One region of the Paenibacillus jepli genome, then DNA from elsewhere that is predicted to be linked to it. Evidence: riboswitches for the same ligand, from Rfam matches in the RefSeq annotation. Region 1 holds a riboswitch; each other region holds the start of a gene.
The links. A riboswitch is a leader RNA that binds a small molecule or an ion and turns the genes downstream of it on or off. The one in region 1 is predicted to bind cyclic di-AMP.
Positions count from the first base shown of each region.

Region 1 (4,286 bases):
TAGTAAGGCAGGTTGGCAACGACGCTGACGCCCCCGCAGCCCTCAAACTGCTGCTCTAAGAGCTTGCGCAGATCCAGCTCCAGGACATCGCCCTGGATCACCTCTACTTGGGGGGTATCAGCCAGGATATCCCGCAGAATCGGGATCAGCCGCCTGTCGATCTCGACTGCCGTCACCTTCCCTGCAACTGCCGCCAGTTCCTGGGTCAACGCACCGATGCCGGGTCCGATCTCCAGTGCGCCTTTCGTCTCGTCCAGCCCGGCGCTCTCGACGATCTTTCGCAAAATATTGGGATCGATCAGGAAATTCTGACCGAGACTTTTTTTGAATGAAAACCCGTACCGCTTAATAATCTCCTGCGTTCTTCTGGGTGTACCGATCCCTGTCAGGATCTCCTGCTGCTTGTCCATCCGATCAGTCCTCTCTTTGACTCGGCTGCATGCTCTCTAGCTGCGCATACGCTTGGATAAACTCCGCTTTGGAGATCATAAACGTGCTGCAACGCTTGAAGAACTGCTTGCCGTTGGCATATCCGATACCGAGCAGATTGCCCATGATCAGTCTGCGGGAAGCCGCCTCGGGATGTACGATAAGTCCGGCAGCGATCAGATCATCCCAAGTAATCTCGGGCACTCCGTCCGTCACCTCGGTGCGCACCTGGCTGAGAGCTCGCCGGATGGCCTCCGGTTTGGCGTTCTCCACGCCGATATCCCCTTTGTACAGCGCATCCTCCTGGGGGAGGAAAGCATGCTTGCATCCGGGCACGCGTGCAGCTACGATTTTGCGGATGCGCTCCCCGGCATGATCCGGATCCGTAAAGATAATGACGCCCCGACGCTCCATCGCGAGTGCCACCCGCTTCAACACGGCCTCGCCGATCGCCGAACCGCCGGTCTCGATCGTCTCGGCCTCTACCGCCCGCTTGATGGCTACAGTGTCGTCCTTGCCTTCGACGACGATAATTTCCCTTATCATATTTTATCTCCATCTGCATCTGATTTTGGATTAGACCATGTCCTTCTGAAGAAGAGGTTATAGACTGCCCCTTCCTTTGGACAAACATGCAAAAAGAAGAGGGGTCACCTCTTCTTATGATGGCATATTTGCATGTAAAAAGCGATATGATTAAAGCAAATGCACGGTGCTAGCTAGCCTTGGGCTTGTTGGGACCGATCACGTGAACGGTATACCCCTTCTTGCGGCCAAACTTCTTGGCATAGGATTCGCTCTCGTAATAAACATCGATCTTGTTGCCCTTGATCGCGCCGCCGGTATCTTCCGCGCGTCTTAAGCCGATGCCCTCGATATATACCCACCAGCCGATCGGGATGACTTTGGGATCCACAGCGATGGTGCGCCCTTCCTGGACCTTCGAGCCCGAAGCGGTGATGCCGTATTGCGGGTGACCCTTACTTTTTCCAGTCGATGCCACATGAGCGGTATAAGCAGTCAATGTGACATTCTTCAACGTCTTTTGGGCCTGGAACGAATAGTCCTTCGTGCTGACCGATTGTGCCGATTCCGAGGCAGGCGACGAGAGGACGCTCACCTTCGGTTCCGGCTTTTTGGTTCCTACGGCGACGACCTGCTCGACAGCAGACGTCTCCATCGATTTCAGGATCATCTTCTCAGACACCAGTTGACCGTCTTCATACACTTTCTCAAACTGCTTGACGAGCAGTCCGTCCTGTCCGGCCTGGATGACCTTCTGTTTGCCTTCTGCCAGCTCAGGATCTTCTTTCTGGACGACCTTAAACGGCATTTTATGCTGGGTAGTCTCCACTTCCGTGTCGACCCGTACGACCGATACCGTCACGTCCGAATCGATCGGCGTAGACAGTGCGGGATGTACTCTATCTTGTTCGCGGATGGGAATATTAAAAGCTTCCATCGCGTCTTTGACGGTTTTCTCCGTGGTGAAATACGTATTGGACTTCCCGTCCGCTTGAACGGTGACCGCTCTCGCATGGTCGATCACGACCTGGTCTCCATCCTTGATCGAGGCATTCGTCGGCAACGACAAAACGTCGTGCGGTCCGATCTCGATCGACTGCTCCGCCAGCAGACGGTCCAATGACCACTGCTTGGTCGATACGATCTGCTCCTGTCCATTGACCACTACCGATACGCTCTTCTCTGCCGTACCGTACAGCAACACCAACAACATGAAAGTCATAGCGATTGAAATGATCGCACTCAGAAGAATCAAACGCAGGTTTTCATGCTTCCATCGCAATGCGAAAGACATGCTGGATGATCGTTTACCATGGGTATCCTTGATTTGGAACATGCCCACTTCCTCGGTCCTCCTTCATAGCCGCCGCCTGTGAACTTACGCATGATACTTGGCGTGACTATCTTAGAATAGCGTGCAAGCACGCACTTCCAGTGTCCTCGTATACCCCACCTCCATAAAACACCCTATGTCGAGGCTTTACGCAATATTCAAATCTTAGACGACTCTAATCTTCCAAGATGCGAAAAGGAAGCCTTTCGACAGAGGATCTGTTTCGTGGCTTCCGGATGAATAGAGATTCATACAGAATGGGGTTTACACGAGTTTGATCTCTCTTTGGACGCTGACGAGGTTAGCTGACGGGTTCGGACATGAGAGTCGCCCTATCGGAAGGTGCCGGTTTCGACGATTCAGCCCTTCACGAATTCACCCCAAGGAAGAAAACCGGGCAGTCGCAAGTGGGATAGCAGACTGACGATTTTGGTTCCCCCGTTCTTCAAATCGAAGATTAAGCGAAACTGGAAATTGGATACATTACTCAAGCTCTGAGAAGAATCATACCTTCTTTGTACCCTCATTGTAAAGATCGCTTAAAAGACGATTTTAACGAATTTTTAGGAAAATCACCGTCTTATCCCGGGATTTTTCGGTTGAAAGAGACTTTTTTCATACGATTCGTTCGAAATCCTAGCGATTTTGGCCTTTTTCAGCCTAATCGAAAACAATTCTCAGCGTTCTCGGTCGTAATTTTTGAAATTTCTTCCAATGTTTTTCCTTTCATTTCCGCTGCAGCCTCAGCTACCAGTCGCACATAGGAGGGTTCATTCCGCTTTCCTCGAAATGGATGAGGAGCCAGATAAGGGCAATCTGTCTCGATCAAAAGCCGGTCCAGCGGAACGTTCTTCAACACCTCTTTAGGAACCCTGGCATTCTTAAAAGTAACGGGACCGCCGAGTGAAATATAGAAGTTCATATCCAGACATTGGCGAGCCGTTTCCCAGCTTCCGGAAAAGCAATGCATAACCCCGCCGATTTCCTTCGCATTCTCTTCTCTAAGAATATTGACGATATCCTCGTGTGCGTCACGATTATGGATAACCACTGGTTTGCCGACCTTCCTGGCCAATTGCAGCTGCTCCCGGAACACCCTTTTTTGGACATCTTTGGGAGAGGTGTCCCAGTGATAATCCAGTCCGATCTCGCCGATCGCCACCACCTTCTCATGACGCATAAGCGAAGCAATCCAATCGAGATCCTCCGGCTTCATGTGGATGCTGTCGACCGGATGCCAGCCCACTGCAGCATAGATAAAATCATAGGTTTCGGCAAGCTTCAGAGTGGTGGGAATCGTCTCACGGTTGAAACCGATATTGATCATCCGGTCGATCCCCGCCTCCCTTGCTCGACTTATCGTTTCTTCACGGTCAGCCTCGAAAGCTTTTGCATCCAGATGCGTGTGTGTGTCGATAATCATGACGAATTTCGACCCCTTTCTTCTATTATTACAGTTTTTTAATCTAGGCCGAATAAGACTCTCGTTTCATCTGACAAGAGGTGCGCTTTTTCACGCAGCAGCTCTTCCGGAAAATAGAGATGATACTTGCCGTGATGCAGTCCGGTAATCGAGGTGACGATGTCGGATTTTCCCGATATTTCAGCTAATTGGTCGTCCCCACTCAGCATCAGGATCGGCGGTTTTTCTTCACCATCACCTGTACCTGGACGGTATACATCATAAGAAAGATCATACGGAAAATCAATCTCCAGATGGTAGTCCGGATGCAGTCCCGCCCTCTCCAGTTCCCTGCGGATCATCGACCAGCGAGCTTCATCGGGCTCGGTCACGGTTATATACTTGTATAAGCGACGGTGCAGGAACCGATGGCACAGATCGGACAAGATCGCATCCTCCTCCGAGACCCACTCCATAAAGATCGTCTGTACCATGGCTTCGTCCAATCGAAAATAATCCTCGATCTCCAGGGTGCCTTGCAGGAGGCTTTCGAATGGCCTCATCATTGTTCGGAATGGGTACCTACCCACATAAAGT
Region 1 covers NZ_JBDFMD010000001.1:3,355,927-3,360,212, forward strand. Annotated here, with positions in the region: gene rsmA (16S rRNA (adenine(1518)-N(6)/adenine(1519)-N(6))-dimethyltransferase RsmA) at 1-410, opposite strand, end outside; gene rnmV (ribonuclease M5) at 415-975, opposite strand; gene ABC336_RS14785 (resuscitation-promoting factor) at 1,145-2,296, opposite strand; cyclic di-AMP (ydaO/yuaA leader) riboswitch at 2,562-2,761, opposite strand; gene ABC336_RS14790 (TatD family hydrolase) at 2,943-3,710, opposite strand; gene ABC336_RS14795 (HD domain-containing protein) at 3,749-4,286, opposite strand, start outside.

Region 2 (4,286 bases), 3.2 Mb from region 1:
CAAATAGGCATGACAAGGGAGAGAGCGAATGAAATCGGAGAACAATCTGGAGTTAATCCTGGCGCATAATGAGGAGTTTGTGGCGCAGCGGACATTTGAACAGTATCAGTACAGCCGCTACCCCGCCAGACGTATGGTGATCGTCACCTGCATGGATGCCAGGCTCAGCGAGATGCTGCCCAAAGCGATGAACCTGCAGGGCGGCGACGCCAAGATCATCAAAAATGCAGGCGGCATCGTCACGCAGCCGTTCGGCAATATTATGCGGAGTATCCTGGTCGCGGTGTATGAGCTGGGAGCCGATGAAGTGTTCATCGTCGGCCATCACGAGTGCGGCATGACCGGCCTCGACCCCGAGCTCGTCATCTCGCATATGCGGGAGCGCGGCATCAGCGAAGATACGATCACGACGCTGCTGAATTCGGGGATGAATCTGAAGCGCTGGCTGACCGGCTTTGACTCGGTCCGAGACAGCGTGGAGAACAGCGTGCGGATCGTCAGGAACCATCCGCTCAAGCCGGCAAGCGTCAACGTCCACGGTCTGATCATCGATCCGCATACCGGCAAGCTCGATCTGGTCGTGGACGGGTACGCGCAGCAGCAGGAGTCGATCTCGGGTTAACCGTGCTGCTTGGAGCGGGCAGCCTCGCGCCGGTGCTTGCGCCGTATGATGGCTGCTTGCCGGGCGGCGATCACCTCGCTGCGGTCCCTGAGCGTATGGCGATGGATGAGCGAATCGTCCTCCATCCTGCTCGGGGCACCCCAGAGCGCAGCGGCATCGCCTGAGCGGTCCTGACAAATCTCCAGTAAGGATGGATCTTGGAACGGCAGCTCGTAATCCGTGTAGGGCACCGCCTGATTCAGATCCTTGATCTGGCGCAGCCGCTGCTTCAGCAGCTCCATCAAGGCCGGGCCATCGAGTCCCAGCTGGTCCAGCTTGTTGGGCGTCAGGCGATCCAGCGCCTGCTCCAGCATGAGCCTGGCGCCGCGCCGATTGGTGCGTCGCAGGTGATACTGGCTGACCGCGATCTGGATCAGGCCGACCCAGGTGTTGTAGAGCGGGTGGTCGCCGGGCTGTTCTTTCCAGTATTCTTCGAGCAGCTCATGGCATTCAAAGTAGTCTCGGGTGACGTGAAATTCGATCAGGTACTGTATATAATTATCCGGGTAGATCTCGGGGCTGGACGGCTTCATGATGCGCTCCTTTCGAGCTTGGGAACATCCCAAAAAAAGATCCAAAAAAAAGTGAAACTTTCATCTATCTTAGACGTAATTGATGAAGAAGGCAACGTCCTTGCTAAATTAGATCAGGAGGAGAACCAGTACATGAAAAGAAGTTTGTTAGTTATGATCGCGTTTACGCTGTTCCTGGCGTTTGGCGCAGCCGACATTGCCGATGCGAAACGCGGCGGCGGATTCAAGTCTCCGAAGCAGAGCGTGACCAAGACACCCAAGCAAACCGAGACCCGCAGTGACTCCGGAGCCGCAGCCAACACGCGCAACACCTCGAATACAACAGGAACAGGCGCAGCGGCCAAGCCAGGATTTTTCAGCGGCGGCAGCCTGATGAAAGGCCTCATGATCGGCGGTCTGGCCGGCATGCTGTTCGGTGGGATGTTCGGCGGCATGGGCTTCTTCGGCGAGATGCTGGGACTGCTCGTTAACGTATTTGCCATCTTCCTGCTGATCGTTGCCGTACGCGGCATCATCCACTACTTCCGCAACAACCGCAGAAGAGTCGATGACCAGCGGAGACCTTACTAACCATGACTCGCCTGTCGATGGATGAAGTCATCAACGCCGTCTGCTACCATCTCGCCGACCGCCGCCGCGTCGAACCGACCGCAGTGGAAGTGCAACTGGCCTGGGATGAAGATACCGGCTTCACCGCCGAGGCTTGGGTCGAGGGACGAAGTCAGTACCTGATCGAGTCCAATCTGCTCGAAGCTATCGAGCAATACATGTACAACCACTACGACCGCAGAGTGTTCCGCTCCGCCATTAAGCTGGATCTCGATGACGAGATCTATGCGGAGATTGCGGATCACTAGTCGGATTGTTATTTCGTTTAATGCAGGCAGTGATCCAGGTAATCGGCGCCTGCTCTCGCAAAGAGCCTGTCCTTGCTAGACATCAAGGTCAGGCTTTTGCTTGCCTTGCGTCGCCTGCTCACCCCATTTCTAATTGCTGCGATGGACTGGACTCATTTGATCAGCCTAGCTTTGAATCCATTCCTGCTTTAACTTTACTTTTATCAGGAATAGGCGTAGTATTCCTTGATAGAAACTAATAACCGCATAGAGATGCCGAATTTCCGTTTTGGAAAACGGGGGGACCACATGAGACCAATTTGGTTTCAATGGGGTGAATCTGCACGATGTCTGAAGAAGCAGACGGGCACTCTCAGGCCCGAACCCGACAGCTAACCTCGTAGGTGTTTGAGAGAGAAATGCAGCCCCATGCATGTTATTTGACATGTCAAAACCCCGGCAGCAGATATTCTCTGCTCCGTGGTTTTTTTTGTTGCCTATGGTACGCAGATGATTTCAAAATGAGAAAGCGAGAGACGTCCATGGTAAAGTTGCTAACTCGGAAAAATCTAGGCCGTCTGGTTCTGATCCTGCTTCTGTTGGGCTTTATTTATTTTATATGGCCGGTGTCGCAACCGATCATCATTGCTCTGCTGGTTTCCATGATGCTGTCGCCACTTGTCGGCTGGTGTCAAAAATATATGAAAATAAGCCATTTCTTTTCCACTCTGATCGTTTTCTTTCTGTTCGTTTTGATCTTGCTGCTCTCGATGTATACGGTGATAACCGTGATTATTAATTTTGGCATCCGGTTTTTTGATAATTTGCCGAACTATATTCAGCAGTTAAACTTAATTTCAAGCAACTGGTTAAGTTCACTGGAGGAGTATACCGCTAATTATCCTCAGGAATTGATCGCAGCCTTGAACCAAGAGGCCAATCGGTATTTCAATGACATCAGGAGCAGTGTAAGTCAGATCGATCTGATCTCTTTCGTGACCGGGTTTATTTCCGGGACTCCCGGATTCCTGCTGTCTTTCCTGGTTTTCTTGATTACCTTGTTCCTGTTTATGCTCGACCTCCCTCGATTGAAAGAAGGCCTGTTATCGATGATGTCCGAGCAGACCAAGACCCGCGTCCTGTTTATTGCTAACCGGTTTTCCAGAGCCACATTCGGTTTTTTGAAAGCCCAGTTTATCGTCAGCATCCCGATCTTTGCCGTTTCATTGATAGGCTTGCTGATCATCGTGCCTGAGCTGGCTTTGACCATGTCCATCATTATCTGGATCATTGATTTTATTCCGCTGATCGGTTCCATCGTCATATTGGCGCCATGGGGCATCTATAAACTATTGACGGGCGATCCATCCATGGGAGTGCGCCTGCTCATTCTCGGTGGCATTCTTCTGCTGATTCGCAGGACCGTGGAGCCCAAGGTAATGGGACAGCATATTGGAATGTCTCCGCTTGCCGCCTTGATCTCGATGTATCTCGGGGCCAGTCTCCTGGGCGTTGTCGGTCTGCTCGTAGGTCCGCTTCTCGTAATTGCGTTTACCTCGCTGAAAGAAGCTGGACTGATTAATTTCAGGAATAAATTGTGATTCACGCGAGGGGCATCATACCCAACCATTATTCCATGGCCGCTTTCAGCGCTTCGCTCATTTTTTAGCGGCCTTCCTTCCGCACAGACGCTTGGTGATCAGTGGCTTGATTCACGGAAAAGTGAAAATCACGTCGCTCGATCAATTCACGCTTGCGCATCAAATGGTGATCGGCAGATGAACAGTTCAAGTTGGCCGGTATCCTGATACGTTTACCAAAGCCCAAAGTAACTGCACTGAATTCATATAGAGGTTGAGACATAACATCTTTAAGTGCTGGTTGAAATCATATGCCACGCTGAATCCTCCCCGCGCTGATTTTTTATTGAGTAGCTGATATTGTCTTGATAAACGTTTCAATTTGCTTTTTATGGTGTCTATCATGCGGGATAAACCCTCGTAGAAATCCTCTAATCGAGAACTTCTTCTTCTCACCGTCTTTATATGCTTTGGTGTACTCTTCCTCAGCGAGACCGGATATAGCGTCTATAATCTGTTTCCGGTTATGGATACATTGGTCTAATATTTCGTTCTTTGTTTGAGTCTTTGCGTATTGGACAGCATTCGCATTGAATTCATTAAAGTCCAGATGCTTTACAGTAACCGGCTCTGCGAGCTTAATCTTTTTAATACCTTCGTCGTAAAAGTATTGATC
Region 2 covers NZ_JBDFMD010000001.1:129,256-133,541, forward strand. Annotated here, with positions in the region: gene ABC336_RS00625 (beta-class carbonic anhydrase) at 29-622, shown strand; gene ABC336_RS00630 (DUF309 domain-containing protein) at 619-1,194, opposite strand; gene ABC336_RS00635 (hypothetical protein) at 1,327-1,764, shown strand; gene ABC336_RS00640 (YxcD family protein) at 1,767-2,051, shown strand; cyclic di-AMP (ydaO/yuaA leader) riboswitch at 2,295-2,452, shown strand; gene ytvI (sporulation integral membrane protein YtvI) at 2,573-3,631, shown strand; gene ABC336_RS00650 (DinB family protein) at 3,954-4,286, opposite strand, start outside.
Region 2: it holds a riboswitch for cyclic di-AMP, as region 1 does, so the genes downstream of both, ytvI (sporulation integral membrane protein YtvI) here and ABC336_RS14785 (resuscitation-promoting factor) in region 1, are expected to answer to the same signal.

Region 3 (4,286 bases), 820 kb from region 1:
TTATCGAAGGATGTAAAAAATCTGTATGAAAAGTACAATCTCTACTCAGAAATATGTATAAATAGATTGAACGAGTGGGTTAAAGCAAACAGGACAGAATTTTTTGGAATCGATTAGCCAATGTCGCCGATCAGATCAACGATCTGCCCGGTTACAGTGGAAGCAAGCGGCAGGAAGCGCCTGGCTGCCAATAAAGGAGGTGGGTTGCCATGCATCGAAAAAGCCTGTTTGTCAAAATGATTTTATTTGGCTGCGTGCTCAGTGTTATTCCAGTTGTGTTCATCGGAGCTTTTTCGTACGTGCAATCCTCCAATCAGGTGCAAACCCGCGTCAGCCAGGGCGAGGTGCAGTTCCTGAGACAGGTCAATTCCAATATCGAGCTCGTCCTGCAGACCATTGAGCATACGATGATCAAGCTGGCGGACACGCAGGTCATGGAAGATGCGCTGTACAATAAGTTGGAAGCGGTTAATTTTCAGCTTTATAATAATCTCCGCAGCGAAATCGTCCATCTGCAGTCCTTTGATACGAAAGTGGAGGAGGTCATCGTATTCAATGAAAGGCAGGATTGGCTGGTCCGCAACTCGGGTATTAAACGGCTCAGCGAATATCCGGACCGGGACACCTTCCTCTCATTTCTGGACATGGAGTATCCGGCATCCTGGACGCTGCTGCAGAAGGGAGATTTCTCGGAGGCGATATCCAGTCACGGCTGCCCGCATCTGATCAGCTTCATGATCAAGCTTCCCAACGTGCCGACGGACAAATACGGCCTCGCGATGGCCAATATCCCTGCCTGCAGTATCGCGGCCATGATCACGGACAGCGAGCAGCCGGGAGAGGTCATCATCTTGAACCAGGAGCAGCAGATCATGGTTCACCGGGACACCTCGCTGATCGGCACCCGGCTGGCTGATCACCCGGTGCTCGCCTCGGATATCAGCTTTGAGGAGGCCGACGGTCAGCTGCAGGTCGAGCATAATAAGGATCTGTATACGCTGACGTACTACAAGTCATCCTTTAACGATTGGGTCTACCTGTCACTCGTCTCTATCGAAGAGCTGACGAAGGAGTCGCGGCAGATCGGTTGGCTGACCTTGATCATCTGCATCGGGCTGATCGGAGCCTCGATGTTCTTCGTCTGGCTGGTGACACGCAATCTGTATTCGCCGCTGAACCGGCTCGTCCAGACGATCGGCGGGCTTCCCTTTGACCGGGGCGGCGAGCCCAAGAGCGAGGTGCAAGTCATCGAGGAGCACATAAAGCAGCTCTTCCGCTCCAACTCCCGGCTCGAGCATGAAGTGCGCAATCATGCCCAGCAGATCAGCTCGCTGTTCCTTTACCGCTGGCTCAGCAGTACGCTGCGGCCTCAGGAGATCGAGGAGAAGCTGGATTACTTCGGATTCGCGGAGCAGGCCGGCCGCTGGAGTACGATGACGGTGCTGGCGATCCAGGTGGATACACTGGACAATACACGGTACGCCGCCAAGGATATCGAGCTGCTGCTGTTTGCTATTATGAATATCGCCGAAGAGGTCATCTCCAAGGAGAACAGGCTGCCCGCCGTCATTATCGACCGGTCGCTCGTGCTGCTGGTCGGTTTTGAAGCGGCGGACCTGCCGCAGGCGGAGGAAGCGGCGGATGGGCTGGCTGGTCGGGTGAAGGAGCTGGTGGCGCAGTATCTGCAGCTGTCCGTCAGCATCGGCATGGGTCTGCCATTCCAGGATATCCGTCTGGCGTCGCGAGCGTACAGCGAAGCGCTGGAGGCGCTGAAGCACCGGATCCGCCTTGGCAAAGGCGTCATCATCCCGTACAGCAGCGTGAACTCGGGCAAGCCGTCGCTGGTCTACGAATATCCCGACCGCACGGAGCATGAGCTGATGGATGCGATTCGAACCGCCAATGAGGCGGAGGCCTTGCAGCAATTGGGCATCTGGATGGAAGAGGCGAAGCAGGGCATCCGGCATCCGGAGGAATACCAGATCTCATTGGTCCGGCTGCTCAACCGTCTGCTCATCGTGGGACAGGAGGCAGGCGTCAGCTTCAGTCAGACAGGCGTGCACAAGGCGTCGGTATATGAAGAGGTGCTGTCGCTTCATGTCAGCGAGGAGATCGAGGACTGGTTCCGGGAGGGGATGATCACGCCGCTGGTCAAGATCTTCGCCGAGCGAAGCGATTCCCAGGACCGCAAGCTGTCCGAGAAGATTATTGATCTGATCAAGCATCATTATGATGCGGAATTTACATTGGAGGATTGCGCCGCCAGGCTGCACTACAATGCCAGCTATCTGAGCAGCGTCTTCAAGAAGGAGACCGGCTCCACCTTCAGCGAGTATCTGGCGCTCTATCGGCTGCAGATGGCCAAGCAATGGCTGACGGAGACGGAGATGACAGTGAAGGAGATTGCCGACCGGCTCAGATACAACAACTCGCATAATTTCATCCGCTCCTTCCGGAAGCAGGAAGGAATGACGCCGGGGCAATACAGGAGCAGCTTCTCGCTGCGGAATAAATAGGAGGCGAGTTGGGAGAAGAGACGGGTGCTGTACAGGGGTGCCATGCGGCAGTGCCCGTCTCTTGCTGCGGGATAACGTTTATACGCCTACACTGGCAGGCGTCAATACGTCATTGCGCTCGACGGAGACGACATGCAGATCGATATCCTCGATCTTCTTGAGCAGCTCATTGACGATGGAGCCTTGCGTAATCTCCTGCCAGCGCGTTTGGCCGCACTGTCCCAGGATCAGCTGGGTGATGCCGTGCTCTTTGGCCGTCTTGGCGATCAGTTCGGTGATTTTCAGATGTTCCGGCTGTTTGACGATCAGCGTTGCGCCCTGCTCCGAGCATTTGGCTTGCCAGGAGGCGATCCGGGGCTGCAGGTCGACCTGGGATTTGCCCGCCGGCGTGACGGCCAGCACATAAAGCGGCGATTCGAGCACCTCTGCCAGCTGGCTTCCGCGGTCGATCAGCCGTTCTCCGTTAGGTCCGCAAGAGATGCATACCATCAGTTTTTCTTCGTTAGTCATTGTCTTCTAGCTCCTTTGTGTAATGTCTGACATGGGATGACGAATCTATAATTACCTGCGCTCCTGGTTTCATCATAAAGAACCCTGGGAGCAGAGAAGTCTGCTCCCAGGGCTCGTTTAAATACGAGTGGGAGTTGCTCTCTCTCAATACGCTTACGAGGTTAGCTGTCGGATTCGGGTTTGAGAGTACCCGTCCTGGAAAGGATTCACCCCTGACAACCGCTTTGGCGGCTATCGATGGTTCCCCCGTTCCCTGCATGCAGGGATTCAGCGTCTTTTCTATGCAATTGGGAATGGAATTAATCTTACTCTTGGCATCTTACTCCTGTTTTCGTGCGTTGTAAAACCCATTTTCGGTGATTTTAAGTCAAAATTCGTTCATTCCGGCCGATGTAAGCGCATTAATCGGTTCAAGCCGTATGCTGACGGGCCAAAATCTTCGTCAAGCTCTTATCTATACCATTCCCTAATTATGTTCCTTGTAATCGTCAAGTTCCCGATTAAAATCGAAGCCCCTGCCAAAGGCTTCTGTTAAATGAACCGCCAATTGCACTTGCAAATAATCCTCGAAACGATTGAAATCCAACCCCAGCATTTCTTCGATTCTGCCGATGCGCTGATAGAGGGTGTTAATATGCACATGGAGTTCAACTGCGCTCTGTTGGGCCGATTGGTTCGTCATCACATAGATGCGCAGTGTCCGCAGCAGCTCCTCGCTATGGCGGTGGGTGCGAAGGGGCATAAGCAGCTGTTCCGTGAATCGCGCCACCTCTTCGGGGTGTCGATTGAGGAATAGGCGGTTGACTCCGATCCGCTCATACCGCATGACCTTGCTGTGGCCGCTCTTCTCCATATAGGCTAACGCTTGGAGTGCCTCTTCATGGCTCCTCGCCACATGCGCCGCGCCGGTTCCGGCAGTCCCCAGACCCGCCTTCAAGCGGATGCCATTGAACCCCTCGTACGGGGCGATCAAAGATGCTAATGTGCGCTCGCAAGCATCGCCTTGGGACTCGTCTTCGAGATTTGCCGTCAGGATGATCTTGTCATGAAAGCCGAACAGCAGGCCGCTTTGCCCGAGCGGCGAGCGTCTTATCCGGGATGCGATGCGATGGATGGCGACGTTCAATGACTGCAAATCGCCGTAAGCAGATACTTCTACGGCAATTACCCTCAGCGGCTTTTCCCAATGCAGTCCCAATGCTCTGCCTTGGGCCAGCAAGGGCGCGCTTTCTTTCTGATACAGCAATTGATTGAAATAAT
Region 3 covers NZ_JBDFMD010000001.1:2,533,849-2,538,134, reverse strand. Annotated here, with positions in the region: gene ABC336_RS11125 (hypothetical protein) at 1-117, shown strand, start outside; gene ABC336_RS11120 (helix-turn-helix domain-containing protein) at 210-2,516, shown strand; gene ABC336_RS11115 (adenine nucleotide alpha hydrolase family protein) at 2,595-3,026, opposite strand; cyclic di-AMP (ydaO/yuaA leader) riboswitch at 3,161-3,309, opposite strand; gene ABC336_RS11110 (helix-turn-helix domain-containing protein) at 3,493-4,286, opposite strand, start outside.
Region 3: it holds a riboswitch for cyclic di-AMP, as region 1 does, so the genes downstream of both, ABC336_RS11115 (adenine nucleotide alpha hydrolase family protein) here and ABC336_RS14785 (resuscitation-promoting factor) in region 1, are expected to answer to the same signal.

Region 4 (4,286 bases), 410 kb from region 1:
CATGATCACTATGCCGAAAATGTGTACATGCGGGCCAAGCTGGTATTGGTCGACATGGAGCAGCGGGTCGGTGCGCAGACGATGCGCAAAATTTTGCGGACTTACTTCCAAAGGTACCGCTTCAAGCACCCTTCCACCGGCGATTTCCAGCGCGTTGTCGAGCAAGTCACCAGGCAGAGCTGGAAGTCCTATTTTGACCAATACATCTATGGCAAGCAAATGGCCGATTTTGCGGTTGAATCGATCACTGTACGCGCCGTTAAGGAGGATAAACAGAAGGTGTATGAATCGGTCGTGCTCATCCGCAAGCGGGGCGGCGACTATGATAAAGTGCCGATCCTGCTCCAATTCCGGGACGGAAAAACGGTCGAGAAGATATGGGACGCGCAGGAGACGCATATACAATATAAAATCACCCATAGCGCTCCGCTGGAATGGGCCGCCGTTGATCCCGGCTATACGATCGTTCTCGACAACAACCGGATCAACAATTATATGAAAGCCGAGCTGCCGGGTCGCAGCGGCACCCGTTGGAATCTCGGCATCGTCAAATTCATCGAGGGGCTGTTCGGCTCCTTGGGCTGGTGAGGAGGCAGAACATGAAAGAACATATCCGACAAGGCTGGCGTCTGGCCGTCAAGCATTTTTATATCGTTATCTTCCTGTTCCTGTACCAGCTGCTGTGGGGCTTCGGACTCTATCGTTATGTCGAAGCCACCTTCATCCCGCTGCTCAAGCGTTATCCCGATACGCTCCCATCCGAGCAGGCAGTAAAAGTTTTCTTGATGGAAGCGCAGTTCCAGCTGCTCAAGACCGATCTGATCCAGCCCTATCTCCTCACCTTCGGCATCCTGATCCTGCTCCGCATGCTGCTTACGCCGCTGATTCAGAGCGGCTTGCTCTACTCCTTGACCCACGCCACCGAGGAGAGCGGCACCCGGTTCTTCCAAGGCATCCGGACCTGCTGGAAGAAGATTACACTGCTCTACTGGATCAAGTCCATACTCACCCTTGCTCCTGCCTGGTGGCTGCTGCCTGCCGGATTGCAGCTGCTGCTCTCCAGCAGTTCGCTGACGGAAGCCGCTACGGCCGCAGCGCCTTACGCAGCCGGCTGGCTGCTCTGGGGCTTGCTGCTGCATCTGCTCTTTCTCTCGATGCAGTTTGGGGTCGCCTCCGGGTCAGGAGTACTGGGCAGCACCTTGCATTCCGTCCGCGCCTTCCTGCCGCTCGCTATGATCACGGTGATCATGTGGGGGATCGGGGCGGGGATCGGACTGGCGGCCTCTTCAGTCTCGCTTATATGGGCCGGCCTGCTTGCCTTGATCTTCCACCAGACCTACTATCTGATCCGCTCCATGATCAGGGTCTGGACACTCGCATCGCAATACAAGCTCTGGCAGTCCAAGCAGAGCTGATCGTACCCATCGCCTCTCTGCTCCGGCAGAAGGCGATTTTTTGCTATGTCTTTTTAATTTTGCATGCCACGATCACACAAAAACTGCCAATTAAGGCTTAGGAAATCGCTTTCAATTGTGAACATTATGTGACAAAAGCAGGAAAACTAAAAAAAGCCTCGAAATGAATGTCGATGTATTACATAGAAAGCCGAGTTCCTGACATCAGGAAACGGGGGACCCATTCCGGGTGAATTGATCCCCGGCCGCCTGCTACGCAGGCTGACCGGAGGAACCATAGGGAGCCTTCAACCGAACCCTCAGCTAACCTCGTAGGCACGGAAGGAGCTTTTTGCTTGAGAAAAGTGTTGACCTCATTGGCGGCTCTTGTCTTGATCATGAGTTTGACAGCAGGAGCCGTATCCGCGTCTTCCTTCGCCAAGATGGAGGATGTGATCGCCGGGTTGATCGGCACGCCGTACAAGTACGCTGGCAACACCACGAGCGGCTTCGACTGCTCCGGCTTTACCGCGTACGTGTTCAAGCAATTCGATATCAGCCTGCCCCGCACCTCGGGCGGTCAGGCGCAGCATGGCGAAGGTGTCGAGCGCGACGAGCTCCAGCCTGGAGATATCGTCTACTTCAACACCAGCGGCAAGGGCGTATCCCATGTCGGCATCGTCGTAGACGACGACAAGTTCGCTCACGCCTCCTCGAGCAAAGGCGTCATCATCAGCAAGCTGAGCGAAGCCTACTGGGATACGCGCTACATGGGCGCGCGCCGCGTAGCTGGGCTCTAGTCCAGTACAAACGATTAACCATGCCAAGTCGGGGTGTGATCTCATCAATCCGACTTGCACTGCGGATCACAGGCCAGGCTCGGCCCTAGACCCGCACCCATCTCCCAGCAGCTGTTTGCTTCCGCAGACGGCTGCTTTTTTGTACGCAGATGAGCGCCGCAGGGTCACCTTCCCGGTGTTTACGAATCCGCCGGCTGGTGTATTGGCTTATACTTGTATCTATCATTTGGGAAGCTGTTCTGCCGAACAACTTATGTCGGTTTATACGACCCCCGCTCGAGGAGGTTTCATCATTGTACTTGTTTATCCACCGCAAAGATCTGCGTATCCGGGATATGCGGGCGTTCGACGCCCTGAAGAAACGGGACATGCCCGGCATCCATCTGCTGATCTTCGACCCCCGACTGCTCGGGGACGGCCGGATGGATGCCCACAGCGGGCGGCGATTCCTCCGCGAGGCGGCCCGGCTGGAGGCGCAGTATCGCACAGCGGGCCGCACGCTCCATCTGCTGTACGGGGCTCCCTGGGAGGTCATAGACGCCCTCCTGGAGGCGCATCCCATCAAGGGCATCGTCGCCCACAACGACTACACGCCCTATGCAAACTCGCGTGATGAGCGGATCCAGGAGATCGCGGACCGCCGCAGCGTACCCTGGGTGCTGATCGACGACCTGCCGCTGGCCGATCCCGAAGACTTTCATAGCTATACGGGGCGAAGCGAGCCTTACAAGGTCTTCACCCCTTTCTATAATAAATGGCGCTCGTATATGCAGCAGTATGCCAGCCCACAGGCTTCGGCCGAGCTGACGGACCTTGACACGGTGGATGAGCTGACAGGCGATGGGTGGGATTCCTTCTCTCTGCCCTCTGAGCTGCGGCAACAGCTGCAGGAACAGCGGGATGAAGCCGAAGATGCCTGGTCGCAGCTGGCGGAATTCGCAGAGGGCGAAGGTCTCGGCAGCTATGCCTCGCGGCGCGACCGATACGCCAGAGAGGACAGCACCAGCGGGATCGCCCGGTATCTGAACAGCGGCGCCCTGTCCGCCCGTGCCGCGTATGCGGCGGCATCGGACAAGGACGAAGGCGAGACATGGGTGCGGCAGCTGGCATGGCGCGACTTCTATCTCTACCAGGCTATTTTTAACGAAGATTTCTTCCGCTACGAATCCCGCTACGACCTCTCTGCCCTATCCGATCATCATTATCAGGCATGGGAGGAAGCGCGTACCGGCATCCCGATTATCGACGCTTCGATGACAGAACTGAACGAGACGGGCGAGATGCACAACCGGTTGCGGATGATCAACGCCATGTTTCTGACCAAAAACCTCCTCTGTCCGTTCACGCTCGGAGAGCAGTATTTCCGCCGCCAGCTCACGGATTACGACAACTGTCAGAACCGCGGCGGCTGGCTCTGGAGCTCTTCGCTCGGCTACGATGCGGCGCCTTACTTCCGCATCATGAATCCTGCCAGCCAGTCGCTCAAGCATGATCCGGACGGCGCCTACATCCGCCGCTGGCTGCCTCATCTCGCCGATCTTGATGACAAGGCAATCCACCGTCCGCAGCCGGATGCGATCGTCGATCTGAAGACCTCCCGGGCCCGCGCCATCGAAGTCTACAAGGAGATCCTTCGCTCCTGATCCGGGTTTGACGAACCCCGCCTGGCGGCTACAATGAGTATATAGCTATCAACAAAGGAGGCCTCGCCATGGCATCTTCATCACATGAAGCGCACCTGCTCTTCCATCCTGTGCTAGCAGACTGGTTCGCCGCTGCCTTCGGGCAGCCGACAGCCGTGCAAGTCGACGCCTGGCGGGCGATCCGCTCCGGAGCGGATACGCTGATCGCCGCCCCCACCGGCTCCGGCAAGACGCTCGCTGCCCTGCTGCCCTGTCTCGACCGGATCGTCCGGGCCAAGCTGGCCGGGGGTGGCGCCCCGCGAGGTGTCCGTGTCGTCTACATCACGCCGCTCAAGGCGCTCAACAACGATATTCATCATCATATCGAATCGTTCGTGACAGAGATCGATGCCGCCGCTGTCGCCAGCGGCGGCTCGTGGCCCGGCCTGCGCAGCGCGGTGAGGACAGGC
Region 4 covers NZ_JBDFMD010000001.1:2,950,367-2,954,652, forward strand. Annotated here, with positions in the region: gene ABC336_RS13095 (M1 family metallopeptidase) at 1-588, shown strand, start outside; gene ABC336_RS13100 (hypothetical protein) at 600-1,415, shown strand; cyclic di-AMP (ydaO/yuaA leader) riboswitch at 1,594-1,747, shown strand; gene ABC336_RS13105 (C40 family peptidase) at 1,760-2,194, shown strand; gene ABC336_RS13110 (cryptochrome/photolyase family protein) at 2,488-3,837, shown strand; gene ABC336_RS13115 (DEAD/DEAH box helicase) at 3,906-4,286, shown strand, end outside.
Region 4: it holds a riboswitch for cyclic di-AMP, as region 1 does, so the genes downstream of both, ABC336_RS13105 (C40 family peptidase) here and ABC336_RS14785 (resuscitation-promoting factor) in region 1, are expected to answer to the same signal.